Regions from separate parts of the Streptomyces sp. NPDC004667 genome, predicted to be linked through region 3. Evidence: riboswitches for the same ligand, from Rfam matches in the RefSeq annotation. Region 3 holds a riboswitch; each other region holds the start of a gene.
The links. A riboswitch is a leader RNA that binds a small molecule or an ion and turns the genes downstream of it on or off. The one in region 3 is predicted to bind cobalamin.
Positions count from the first base shown of each region.

Region 1: another riboswitch for cobalamin. It lies ahead of ABZW32_RS05390 (ribonucleoside-diphosphate reductase subunit alpha); the one in region 3 lies ahead of metE (5-methyltetrahydropteroyltriglutamate--homocysteine S-methyltransferase).
Region 2: another riboswitch for cobalamin. It lies ahead of ABZW32_RS06225 (acyl-CoA thioesterase); the one in region 3 lies ahead of metE (5-methyltetrahydropteroyltriglutamate--homocysteine S-methyltransferase).

Region 1 is NZ_JBEXKC010000006.1:82,725-86,970, reverse strand. Features, by position in the region: gene ABZW32_RS05410 (carbon starvation CstA family protein) at 1-537, shown strand, start outside; gene ABZW32_RS05405 (YbdD/YjiX family protein) at 534-731, shown strand; gene ABZW32_RS05400 (Uma2 family endonuclease) at 790-1,374, opposite strand; gene ABZW32_RS05395 (GNAT family N-acetyltransferase) at 1,452-1,949, shown strand; cobalamin riboswitch at 2,012-2,140, shown strand; gene ABZW32_RS05390 (ribonucleoside-diphosphate reductase subunit alpha) at 2,281-4,246, shown strand, end outside.
Region 2 is NZ_JBEXKC010000007.1:104,709-108,954, reverse strand. Features, by position in the region: gene ABZW32_RS06230 (SpoIIE family protein phosphatase) at 1-1,416, shown strand, start outside; cobalamin riboswitch at 1,458-1,694, shown strand; gene ABZW32_RS06225 (acyl-CoA thioesterase) at 1,826-2,260, shown strand; gene ABZW32_RS06220 (agmatine deiminase family protein) at 2,402-3,565, opposite strand; gene ABZW32_RS06215 (TetR/AcrR family transcriptional regulator) at 3,733-4,246, shown strand, end outside.
Region 3 is NZ_JBEXKC010000016.1:92,047-96,292, forward strand. Features, by position in the region: gene ABZW32_RS12165 (MASE1 domain-containing protein) at 1-2, opposite strand, end outside; gene ABZW32_RS12170 (GAF domain-containing SpoIIE family protein phosphatase) at 110-1,387, opposite strand; cobalamin riboswitch at 1,839-1,994, shown strand; gene metE (5-methyltetrahydropteroyltriglutamate--homocysteine S-methyltransferase) at 2,184-4,246, shown strand, end outside.

The DNA.
Region 1 (4,246 bases), on a different contig from region 3:
CAGCTCTTCCCGCTGTTCGGGATCGCGAACCAGCTGCTCGCCGCGGTGGCCCTGGCCGTCTGCACCACGCTGCTGGTGAAGTCGGGACGGCTCAAGTGGGCCTGGGTCACCGGGGTCCCGCTCGCCTGGGACGTGGCCGTCACCCTCACCGCGAGTTACCAGAAGATCTTCTCCGATGACGTGAAGGTCGGCTTCTTCGCCCAGCGCGACAAGTACCAGACCGGCATCGACGCGGGGAAGGTGCTGCCGCCCGCCAAGACCATGGACGACATGCACACCGTGGTCACCAACGCCACGGTCGACGGCGTCTTGTCGGTGCTGTTCGCCGTCCTGATCCTGATCGTGCTGGCCGACGCCGCCCGGACCTGCCTCAAGGCCGTCGCCGACCCGGGCTCCGTGCGGCTCTCCGAGGTGCCGTGGACCGAGTCGAAGATCGTCGCCCCGGCCGGCCTGCTGGCCTCCGCCGAGGAGAAGGCCGAGCTCGCGGCGGCCGGCCTCGACTCCGGCGGCGGCCGGGTCAAGGAGCCCGCGGCATGAGCGGGGTCCGCTCGGCGCTGGCCAAGGCGCGGTTCTACGTCCGGGAGTTCTCCGGCGAGGGCGCGTACGACCGCTACGTCGCCCACGCCCGCTCCCACGACCCGGACGCCGAGGTCATGACCCGGCGCGCCTTCGAGCGGGCCCGCACCGACGCCCGCGAGGCGGACCCCCGCGAGGGCTTCCGCTGCTGCTGAACCGCTGCCGCACGCACGAAGGGCCCCGCCGGACACCCGGCGGGGCCCTTCGGCGTACTCAGCGCACCCAGTCCTTGAGGGGCTCACTCGGAAAGGCGAACCCGACGGGCTCGGGCAGCTCGACGTCCTTACCGAAGGGAACAGTGCGCACCGTCTCGTACAGCATCCCGTTGGGATCGCTGTGGACGTGCACCAGGCAGTTGTCCCGATCGATGAGGAGGTACACGGGGATGCCGGTAGCCGCGTACGCACGGGGCTTCGCCTTGCGATCGCGTTCGTCGGTGTCGGAGTCATACGACGTGACCTCGACGACCATCAGGACAGGAGCCGGGTCGGCCCACTCCCCCTGTCCTTCGAATGCGCCGTCCGGCGCGAGGGACGCGTCCGGGCGCGCCCGGCCCGAACGGTACTGGTCGATCTTCAGGCCGCGTTCCACGTGGAGCCAGACCTCCGGCCTGTGCTGCATGCAGATGCGGGACAGCCACACGACGATCCGGTCGTGATCTCCGTCGGGCACTGCCTTGACCCCCAGCTTTCCGTCGATGAACTCCAGCCGCAGCCCCTCCACCTCTCTGGCGGCTATACGCGCGAGGATCTCGAACTCCTCGGTCAGCATCTGGGGACGGTCGGTCATCACGGTCACGCCTCGCTCGCCTTCCTCGACGGTGCTGGTTCGACGATAGCGCCGGGCACCGTCACGCGTGGCGCACACTCGACGGCATGGACATCGAGATCAGGGCGGCCCTGCCCGTCGAGTACGAGCGGCTCGGGGAGATCACCGGCCGGGCCTACACCGGAGACGGGCTGCTCGACCTGAACGAGGACGACCACTACCTGAACGTCCTGCGCGACGTCGCCGGCCGGGCCGGCCACGGGGAGGTGATCGTCGCGGCCCGGGACGGCGAGGTACTCGGAGGAGTGACGTTCGCCGCACCCGGAAGCCCCCTCGCCGACATCGCGGGCCCCCACGAGGCCGAGTTCCGGATGCTGGCCGTGGCCGCCGAGGCGCGCGGGGCGGGGGTCGGGGAGGCCCTGGTGCGGGCCTGCGTCGACCGGGCGCGGGCCCTGGACGGGGTGACGGCGCTGGTGCTGTCCACCCAGCCCGCCATGCGGGGCGCGCAGCGGATCTACGCCCGCCTGGGTTTCGTACGCACTCCCGAGCGGGACTGGGCGCCGATCCCCGCGCTGACCCTGCTCACGTACCGGCTGGAGCTGTAACACCACGCTCAGCAAGGGGCCGACACAACATGTGGGGGGTCACGCATCGGGGCGCCCCCACATGTATGCTCATCCTCGCTGTCGCCGCAGGGGAATCCGGTGTGAATCCGGAACTGTCCCGCAACGGTATGACGTGCACCCATTGGTGCATTCCGCAAGTCCGAGGACCTGCCGGCAGCGCGCCCGGATCGACCGAACCGGGTAGAGACACGTCCGGGCCTCGCGGTTGGGCCGGTGGACGCCATGCGGCACGTCGCGCCTTCCCGTGCGCCCGCATGCGCCCGCCCGCGCCCCCGCCGATGACCGGGCCGAGCGAGGGAGAGCTCCCGCCGTGACCATCGCGCCTTCCGCACCGCGCGCCGAGTCCACTTCTGGCGACACCACCGAAGGCCCGGGGGCCGCGCTGCTGCGTACTCTCACCGAGCTGACCGTCGACCTCCCCGACACCGACCCGGGCCGGGTCGCCGCCGCCGCCCTGCGCGGGCGCAGCGCCCTCGCGGACGAGGCCGAGCTGCGGGGGCTGGCCACCGAGGCCGCCGCGGGCCTGATCTCCGAGGACCCGGCGTACTCCCGCCTCGCCGCCCGCCTGCTCACGCTGGCCGTCGCCGACGAGGCCGCGGGCCAGGGCTCGGGCTCCTTCGCCGAGTCCGTCGCCGTCGGCCACCGCGAGGGCCTGATCGCGGACCGCACCGCCGAGTTCGTCGCCCTCCACGCGGCCCGCCTGAACTCCCTGGTCGAGCACGCGCTCGCCGAGGGCGCGGACGACCGCTTCGGCTTCTTCGGTCTGCGCACCCTGCACAGCCGCTACCTGCTGCGCCACCCGATCACCCGTCAGGTGATCGAGACCCCGCAGTACTTCATGCTGCGCGTGGCCTGCGGCCTCGCCGAGAACGACACCGTCCAGGCCGTCGAGGAAGTCGCCTCCCTCTACCGGCTGATGAGCCGCCTGGACTACCTGCCGTCCTCCCCCACGCTCTTCAACTCCGGCACCCGCCACCCGCAGATGTCCTCCTGCTACCTGCTGGACTCCCCGCTGGACGAGCTGGACTCGATCTACGACCGCTACCACCAGGTCGCCCGCCTCTCCAAGCACGCCGGCGGCATCGGTCTGTCGTACTCGCGCATCCGCGCCCGCGGCTCCCTGATCCGCGGCACCAACGGCCACTCCAACGGCATCGTGCCATTCCTGAAGACCCTCGACGCCTCCGTCGCCGCCGTGAACCAGGGCGGCCGCCGCAAGGGCGCCGCCGCCGTCTACCTGGAGACCTGGCACGCGGACATCGAGGAGTTCCTGGAGCTCCGCGACAACACCGGTGAGGACCAGCGCCGCACCCACAACCTGAACCTGGCCCACTGGGTGCCGGACGAGTTCATGCGCCGCGTGAACGCCGACGCCGACTGGTCGCTGTTCTCCCCGGCCGACGTCCCCGAGCTGGTGGACCTGTGGGGCGACGAGTTCGACGCCGCCTACCGCAAGGCCGAGGCGTCGGGCCTGGCCCGCAAGACCATGCCCGCCCGCGACCTGTACGGCCGGATGATGCGCACCCTCGCGCAGACCGGCCAGGGCTGGATGACCTTCAAGGACGCCTCCAACCGCACGGCGAACCAGACCGCCGAGCCGGGCACGGTCGTCCACTCCTCCAACCTCTGCACCGAGATCATCGAGGTCACCAACGACGGCGAGACGGCCGTCTGCAACCTCGGCTCGGTCAACATGGGCGCCTTCGTGGTGGACGGGGACATCGACTGGGAGCGCCTGGACGAGACCGTCCGCACGGCCGTGACCTTCCTCGACCGCGTGGTGGACATCAACTTCTACCCGACCGAGCAGGCGGGCCGCTCCAACTCCCGCTGGCGGCCGGTGGGCCTGGGCGCGATGGGCCTCCAGGACGTCTTCTTCAAGCTGAAGATGCCCTTCGACTCCCCCGAGGCGAAGGCCCTGTCCACCAAGCTCTCCGAGCGCATCATGCTGGCCGCCTACGAGGCCTCCTGCGACCTCGCCGAGCGCAGCGGCCCCCTCCCGGCCTGGGAGCAGACCCGCACCGCCCGCGGCGTGCTGCACCCCGACCACTTCGACGTCGAGCTGAACTGGCCGGAGCGCTGGGACGCCCTGCGCGCCCGCATCGCGAAGACCGGCATGCGCAACTCGCTCCTGCTGGCCATCGCCCCGACGGCGACGATCGCCTCCATCGCGGGCGTGTACGAGTGCATCGAGCCGCAGGTCTCCAACCTCTTCAAGCGCGAGACCCTGTCGGGCGAGTTCCTCCAGGTCAACGGCTACCTGGTGGAGGAGCTCA
Region 2 (4,246 bases), on a different contig from region 3:
TACTACCGGCTGGAGGACCCGGGCGGGAGGGTGATCGGTGTCGCCCTGGTGGTCGTGGACGTCACCGACAGCCACCGCGCGGCCAAGGAGGCCGCCGAGGCCCGCCGGCGCCTCGGCCTCATCGCCCGGGCGTCGGTGACCGTCGGCACCACCCTGGACGTGGAGCGCACGGCCCGCGAGCTGGCCGGCCTCGTGGTGGCCGACCTGGCCGACCTCGCCTCGGTCGACGTCCTCGACTCCGTCCTGGAGGGCGGCGCGGCCACGGCGCCCGGCCCCCGGACGGGGCAGGCGCTCTTCGTGCCCCTCGCGGTGGCGACGTCCTACGGGACGGACGCCGTCCGCGCCGCGGACCCGGTCGGCGAGCGCACCACGTATCCGGCCGAGCGCCTGGTCGCCCGCTGCGTGAGCACAGGGCGTCCCGTCCTGGTGCCGCGGGTCACCGGCGCGGACCTGGCGCACATCGCGCGCGACGGGGCCGCCGCGGACCTCCTCGACCGGGAGGGCGCGCACTCCTACCTGGCCGTACCGCTGACCGCCCGCGGCCAGGTCCTCGGTGCCGTCGGCCTCCTGCGCACCCGCAATCCGGTCCCCTTCGACCACGACGACGCCACCCTGGCCGGCGAGCTGGCCACCCGCGCCGCCATCGCCATCGACAACGCCCGCTGGTACCAGCACGCCACCGACACCGCCCTGACCCTGCAACGCCACCTCCTGCCGCACCCCCCGCCGCGGGCGGCCGGTCTCCAGATCGCCTACCGCTACCAGCCCGCGGTGGCGGCGAGCGGGATCGGCGGCGACTGGTTCGACGCGATCCGCCAGCCCGGGGACAAGACCGCCCTCGTGGTCGGCGACGTGATGGGACACGGTGTCCACGCCGCCGCCACCATGGGTCAACTGCGCACGGCCACCCGAACCCTGGCGGACCTCGGTCTCGACCCGGCACGGGTCCTGCGCCACCTCGACCACATCACCGCCGAGCTGGACGGGACCATGGCGACCTGCGTCTACGCCACCTGGGACCCGCACCGCTCGCGCTGCCGGGTCGCCCTCGCCGGCCACCCGCCCCCAGTCGTCGTCAGGTCGGGGCGGGCGCCCGCGCTGGCCGACCTTCCGGCCGGCGTGCCGCTCGGCACGGGCGGCCTCGGTGACGCCGGGTTCACGTCCACCGTCCTCGACCTGCTGCCCGGTGACCGGCTGGTCCTCTACACCGACGGTCTCGTCGAAACCCGTGACGAGGCCCTGGACGACCGCCTCGACCTGCTCCTCAGCCTCCTCGCCGATCCGGGTCTCCCCCCGGAGGCGACCTGCGACCGGCTCCTGACCGCCCTGCGTCACCGTGACGCCGACGACGACGTGGCCCTCGTCATCGCGCGGGTACTCCCCCACCCGCCCACCACCGGGGCGGCCCCGCACTGAACGGCGCCCGGGGCGCCGTACACGGGGCGCGGCGACGCCCCTAAGGTGTGAGGGCAGCTGGTTCGCCCCGTCCGCCAGGCGGGATGCGTCGCAAGAGGGAACCCGGTGGGAATCCGGGACTGCCCCGCAGCGGTGAGCGGGAACGACCGCCGTCATACGCACTGGGACCGGACAACGGTCCTGGGAAGCGACGGCCAGTAGGTGCCCGCCGGCGGAAGCAGGAGTGCCGGCAGGTGTGCCCGTGAGTCCGAAGACCTGCCGCTGCCCGTACGCGAAGACCGCGTACGGAGATCCCGATGGCCTCGTGGGCGGGCCGGCGGCAGCGGGCGCCTCGCGCGGCCCGCCGCTCCTGCGCGTCCGCGTCCGGCCCGTCGGGACCGCATCCGCACGACTCGCGAAGGAGAGTTCCGTGACCGCGGACATCACCACAGGCACAGGCACCCGGGCCCACAAGGCGTCGGCCGACTCCCGTGTCACCCTCGCCCACATCATGAGCGAGCACGACACCAACCTCTACGGGACCATCCACGGCGGTGTGGTCATGAAGCTGATCGACGACGCGGCCGCCGCCTCCGCGGGCCGCCATGCCGACGGTCCCGCCGTGACGGTGTCCGTGGACCGCATGACCTTCCTGGCTCCCGCCCGCGCGGGCGACCTCCTCACCGTCCACGCCGCACTGGACCGCGCCGGCCGGACCTCCATGACGGTCGCGGTACGGGTCACCGCGGAACGCTGGAACGCGACGACCAGCCCGGCCACCGAAGTCGCCACCGCCCGCCTGACCTTCGTCGCCATCGACGCCGACGGGCGGCCGCGCCGGGTCCCGGGCCTGCTGGAGGGGTAGCGGGGCGAGCCGGGCCCCGCGCCCACCGCGATCCGCTCCGCCGGGACCCCGGTCTCCGCGGCGGCCGCGCGGACGCGTGAGCGCGGTGCCCGGCCGCGGGGATGCGGGCCGGGCGCCGCGCTCCGTCGGGCGGTGGGGCCGTTACGGCACCGGCTGCTGCTGGGTGACGCAGTGGATGCCGCCGCCACCGGTGCCGAGGCGGTCGATGTTGAGCCGTTCGACGACGCGGCCCGGGAACAGGCGCGTCAGCGTGGCCCGGGCCGCCGCGTCGGCCTGGGTGTCGCCGAACTGGCCGCTGATGACGGCGCCGTTGCACACGTAGTAGTTGGCGTAGGAGGCGAGGAAGTCCCGGTTGGTGGAGCGGATCAGGTTGTAGTCGGGGCCCTGGAGCTTCTCGGCGGTCATGCGGGCGCCGCCCGCGGTGGTCGCCCCGGACAGGACCTGGAACTGCTGGCGCGCGTCCTTGGCGTAGGCGTCGTTGTCCGAGGCCAGCGGCATCTGGACGAGGGCCTTGCCGGGGGCGAGGAAGCGCGAGGTGGCGTCGACGTGGTCGTCCGTGATGTCCTGGCCGGTCACTCCGTCGAACCAGATCACCTTGGAGGCGCCGTAGGCGGCGCACAGCGCGGCTTCGATCTGCGCCTGCGACGCGTTGGGGTTGCGGTTGCGGTTGACCAGGCTGCTGCGGGTCGCCATCAGGGTGCCGGCGCCGTCCTGTTCGACCGCGCCGCCCTCCCCCACCAGGCCGGCGGCGGTGAACGGGACGCCGACGTAGGAGGCGATCCGCCCGGCGACCAGGGCGTCCTTGGAGTGGGTCTGCTTGTTGCCCCAGCCGTTGAAGTTCAGCCCGACCGCGTCCAGTCCGCCGGCGCCGTCGGTACGGAAGACCGGGCCGCTGTCGCGCATCCAGCAGTCGTCCACGGGGATGGTGGTGACGACGGTGACCGTCGAGCCGCACAGCTGGCGGGCCCTGGCGGCGCTGCCGGAGTTGGCGCACATGTAGACCGGCTCGTACTTGGCGATGGTGCGGGCGATGAGCGCGATGTCCGACTGGACCCCGCTGAGGCTGCTGCCCCAGATGGAGGTGCTGTCCGGCCAGGCCATCCAGGTGCGGGTGTGGCGGACGTCCTCGATCGGCACGCTGAACGCTCCCGCCGCCGCGCGGGCGGGGCGGGGCGCCGCCGAGGCCCGTCCGTCGGCCGCGGTCAGCGCGGCGGCCGCGCCGGCCGCGGCGGTGAGACCGGCGGCGGCCAGGAACCGGCGCCGGTCCATGCCCCGGGCGGGCGGGCGGAATGCGTTGTCGCTCATGGGGGTCTCCTTGGGGGATGCCGGGGATGCCAACTCCCCCGCCTGGCAGCGGGGTTGACCGGAAACGTAAAACTGGCCAAGCGCTCGGTCAATAGTTTGGACAAGGTCGTTCCGGAGGATCGGGAAAAGCCCCAGGTCGGGTGCTGGAGCCTCGTTAGAGTGACGCCATGGCACCTTCCGCACAGGGCTCCCCGGCCCCGACCACGCCCCCCGTCCGCGCGGGACGGCCCCGGGTCTCCGCGAAGGGCGAGCAGACCCGGGCACGGCTGATCGCCGCCGCGCGGACCCTCCTCGCCGGAGGCATGAGCGAACGCTTCACCACCCGCAACGTGGCGGCGCTGTGCGGCGTGTCGCACGGGATGTGCCACTACCACTTCCAGGACCGGACCGATCTCGTCCTGGCGGTCATCGCGGACATCCGTCCGGAGTGGATCCACCCCCTGGAGGCGGCCGTCTCCGGGGAGGGCTCGTTCGAGCGGCGTTCCGAACGGGTGCTGGAGCTGCTGTCCCGGCCCGAGGGCGCGGAACTCTCCCACCTCCATTCGGCGTTGCACTGGCACGCCCTCAACGACGCGCGGGTCCGGGAGGCCCTGGAAGCCGAGTACTCGCGCTGGCGCGGCTGTTTCGTCACGCTGTTCGGGGTGCTGGCCGACGAGCGGGGCGGCGGCGTCGACCCCCGCC
Region 3 (4,246 bases):
ATCGGGAGTTCTGTCCCTGCTCTCGTCCCTCGCTGATCTGTCCATCTTGCACCCCTGCGGGCTCCGCCACGCGGCCACCCGCACGCGTCCCCGATGCCCGCCGGCGGCTTCAGCCCGGGATGCGCAGGGCGAGTACGGCCATGTCGTCGTGCCCGTCACTGGGATGCCCGTCGGCCAGCGCCCGTACGAAGTCCTGCAGGGGCAGGGAGGCGTGCGCGGCGGCGAGCTCGGCCAGTGCGTCCAGGCTCTCGTCGATGGGGCGGCCGGGGTGTTCGACGAGGCCGTCGGTGAACAGGACCACCGTGGTGCCGGGGGGCAGCGGGTGGGTGTGGTCCGGGCGCCGCTGCTCGCTGTCGACGTTCAGTGGCAGTCCGGGTTCGCCGAAGAGGTAGCGGGGCCGGGCTCCGGGAGTGATCAGCAGCGGGGGGACATGGCCCGCGGTGCTCCAGAGCATCCTCCAGCCGCCCCCCGCGGGTTCGATGCGCGCCAGGCCGGTGGTGGTGACCGGGTTGTCGGTGATGGCCTGCAGGGTCCGGTCGAGCTGGGTGAGGACCGCGCTGGGCGGACCGCCCAGTTCGAACAGCAGGGAGCGCAGCATGTTGCGGGTGGAGGCCATGACCGCGGCCGCGTGCAGATCGTGGCCGACCACGTCGCCGATGACGAGCGCCACGGCGCCGTCGGGCAGGGGGATGGCGTCGTACCAGTCCCCGCCGAGGGGGTTGGGCTCGGCGGCGGGCCGGTAGATGGCGGCGGCGGTGAAGGGTCCCAGGTCGGGCAGCGTGGGCAGCAGGAGCCGCTGGAACTGTTCGGAAGAGGCCCGGACCCGTTCGAGGAGGCGGACGTTGTCGATCGCGATGCCGGCGGCGCCGGCGAGGGCGACGACCATGTTCTCGTCGTGGGCGTCGAAGGCCCGCCCGTCACTGCGCTCGGACAGGTAGAGGTCTCCGTAGGTCTCGCCGCGGACGCTGATGGCGACGCCGAGGAGCGTGCTCATCCGTGGGTGGCCGGGCGGGAACCCGACCGAGGACGGATGGGCGGAGATGTCGTCCACCCGCAGCGGCTCGGGGTGGCGGATCAGGTATCCGAGTACGCCCAGGCCACGGGGGAACCCGACGTCGGCCAGGACCGCCCGTTCCTCCTCGGAGAGGCCGACTGCGATGAACCGCGCCAGCCGCTCGCCTGATTCGTCCAGTACGCCCAGTGCCCCGAAGCGGGCGCCGACCAGCTCCATGGCGGTGGTCACGATGCGGTTCAGCACCGCCGGCAGCTCCACCTCCCGGGTGATGGCCACCACCGCGCCCAGCAGGCCCTCGATCCGGGCCCGCGCCGCGGCCAGGGCCTGCAGCCGCTCTTCGATCCGGCCCAGCTCGGCTTCCAGACGCAGCAACGGGTCGGATTTGGGCGGTCGCCCGGCCCGCTCCCACTCCCTGCCGCCCGCCATCACGATCGCCCGGTGGACCGGGACACGGACGTCTGCTCCCGCCCACCGCACCGGGCGCCGGACGCCACCGCGGCGGCATGCGCGCGAGCCGGTGCTCTTCCCGCGTCCCCGGTGCCCGCCCGGTGCTCGCGCCGGATCCGGTCATCACGCCGCTCAAGCGATCGGTACACCCACGGACTCCTGACACGACCGTGCAACGGCCCACAGGATGGCCCGCCGACGGCGCGGCACCGGGTATTGCGCCGAAGGCGGCATGTCGCACGCGATCGGCGTGCTCGCGCCCCGCCGTGTCTCGTTTCACCATCCGGATGATGGACGGGACTCGCCGCTGGGCGATCTTCCGTCCTAGGGTGGCCGGTGCAGCTGGTTCGCCCCGTCCGCCAGGCGGGATGCGTCGTAAGAGGGAACCCGGTGGGAATCCGGGACTGCCCCGCAGCGGTGAGCGGGAACGACCGCCGTCATACGCACTGGGACCGGACAACGGTCCTGGGAAGCGACGGCCAGTAGGTGCCCGCCGGGAGACCGGCAGGCGTGCCCGCGAGTCCGAAGACCTGCCCGTTGCCCGCACGCGGACGTATTCCGCGGGCGGATGTCCCGGTGACCTCGTGGGCGGGTCGGCGTACACGGCGAGCGGCGCGTGCGGTGTTCTCTTCCCGCAACGCGTACCGCGCGTTCTGTCGTCCCTTCGCGTCCGCGTCCCGTCTCCGGGATGTTCTGGACACATCTCGCGAAGGAGAGTTCCGTGACAGCGAAGCACGCGGCAGCGGCAGCACGAGCCACCGTGTACGGCTACCCCCGTCAGGGTCAGAACCGCGAACTGAAGAAGGCCGTCGAGGGCTACTGGAAGGGCCGCGTCACCGCCGACGCCCTCCGGCAGACCGCGGCCGACCTCCGCCGCACGAACTGGCGGCAGCTGACCGAGGCAGGCATCCACGAGGTGCCGACCGGCGATTTCTCGTACTACGACCACGTCCTGGACACCAGTGTGATGGTCGGCGCCGTCCCCGGGCGGCACCGGACGGCGGTCGCCGCCGACGCCCTCGACGGCCTCTTCGCGATGGCCCGCGGCACCCGGGACGTCGCCCCGCTCGAAATGACCAAGTGGTTCGACACGAACTACCACTACCTGGTCCCCGAGCTCGGCCCCGACACCGACTTCACCGCCGACTCCACGAAGCAGGTCGCCGAGCTGAAGGAGGCCCTCACGCTCGGACACACGGCCCGCCCCGTCCTCGTCGGCCCCGTCACCTACCTCCTGCTGGCCAAGCCCGCCCCGGGCGTGGCCGCCGACTTCCGGCCGATCACCCTGCTCGACCGGCTGCTGCCCGTCTACGCCCGGGTCCTCGCCGATCTGCGCGCCGCCGGCGCCGAGTGGGTCCAGCTGGACGAACCGGCCCTGGTCCAGGACCGCACCCCGGCCGACCTGAACGCCGCCGCCCGCGCCTACCGCGAGCTGGGGGCGGCCATCGACCGCCCGAAGCTGCTGGTCGCCTCGTACTTCGGCCGGCTCGGCGGCGCCCTCCAGGTGCTCGCCGCCGCCCCCGTCGAGGGCCTCGCGCTGGACTTCACCGACGCCGGCGCCGCGAACCTCGCCGACCTCGCGGCCGTCGGCGGACTGCCCGGCAAGCGGCTCGTGGCGGGGGTGGTCAACGGCCGCAACATCTGGATCAACGACTACCGGAAGTCCCTGGCCACCCTCGGGACCCTGCTGGGCCTCGCCGGCCGGGTCGACGTCGCCGCCTCCTGCTCGCTGCTGCACGTCCCGCTGGACGCCTCGGCCGAGCGTGACATCGACCCACAGATCCGGCGCTGGCTCGCCTTCGCCCGGCAGAAGACCGCCGAGATCACCACCCTCGCCCGCGGCCTCGCCCAGGGCACCGACACGATCGCCGCCGAACTCGCCGCGAACCGGGCCGACCTGGCTTCCCGCGCGGCCTCCGCCCTCACCCACGACCCCTCCGTCCGGGCCCGGACCGCCGCCATCGGCGACGCCGACGCGCGCCGGGCACAGCCCTACGCGCAGCGCACCGCCGCCCAGCGCGCCCACCTGGGCCTGCCGCTCCTGCCGACGACCACCATCGGCTCGTTCCCGCAGACCGACGAGCTGCGCCTCGCCCGCGCCGACCTGCGGGCCGGCCGGATCGACACGGCCGGCTACGAGGAGCGGATCAAGGACGAGATCCGCCGGGTCCTCTCCTTCCAGGAGGCGGCCGGGATCGACGTCCTGGTGCACGGCGAACCCGAACGAAACGACATGGTGCAGTACTTCGCCGAGCAGCTCACCGGCTACGTCGCCACCCGGCACGGCTGGGTGCAGTCCTACGGCACCCGCTACGTCCGCCCGCCGGTCCTGGCCGGGGACGTCTCCCGCCCCGCGCCGATGACCGTGCGCTGGACCTCGTACGCCCAGTCGCGGACGGCCAAGCCGGTCAAGGGCATGCTGACCGGCCCGGTCACCATGCTCGCCTGGTCCTTCGTACGCGACGACCAGCCCCTCGGGGACACCGCCCGCCAGGTGGCCCTCGCCCTGCGCGACGAGGTGAACGACCTGGAGGCCATCGGCACCTCCGTCATCCAGGTCGACGAGCCGGCCCTGCGCGAGACCCTCCCGCTGCGGGCCGCCGACCACGCGGAGTACCTCGCCTGGGCCACCGAGTCCTTCCGGCTCACCACCAGCGGTGTCCGGCCGGACACCCAGATCCACACCCACATGTGCTACGCGGAGTTCGGCGACATCGTCCAGGCCATCGACGACCTCGACGCCGACGTCATCAGCCTGGAGGCCGCCCGTTCCCACATGCAGGT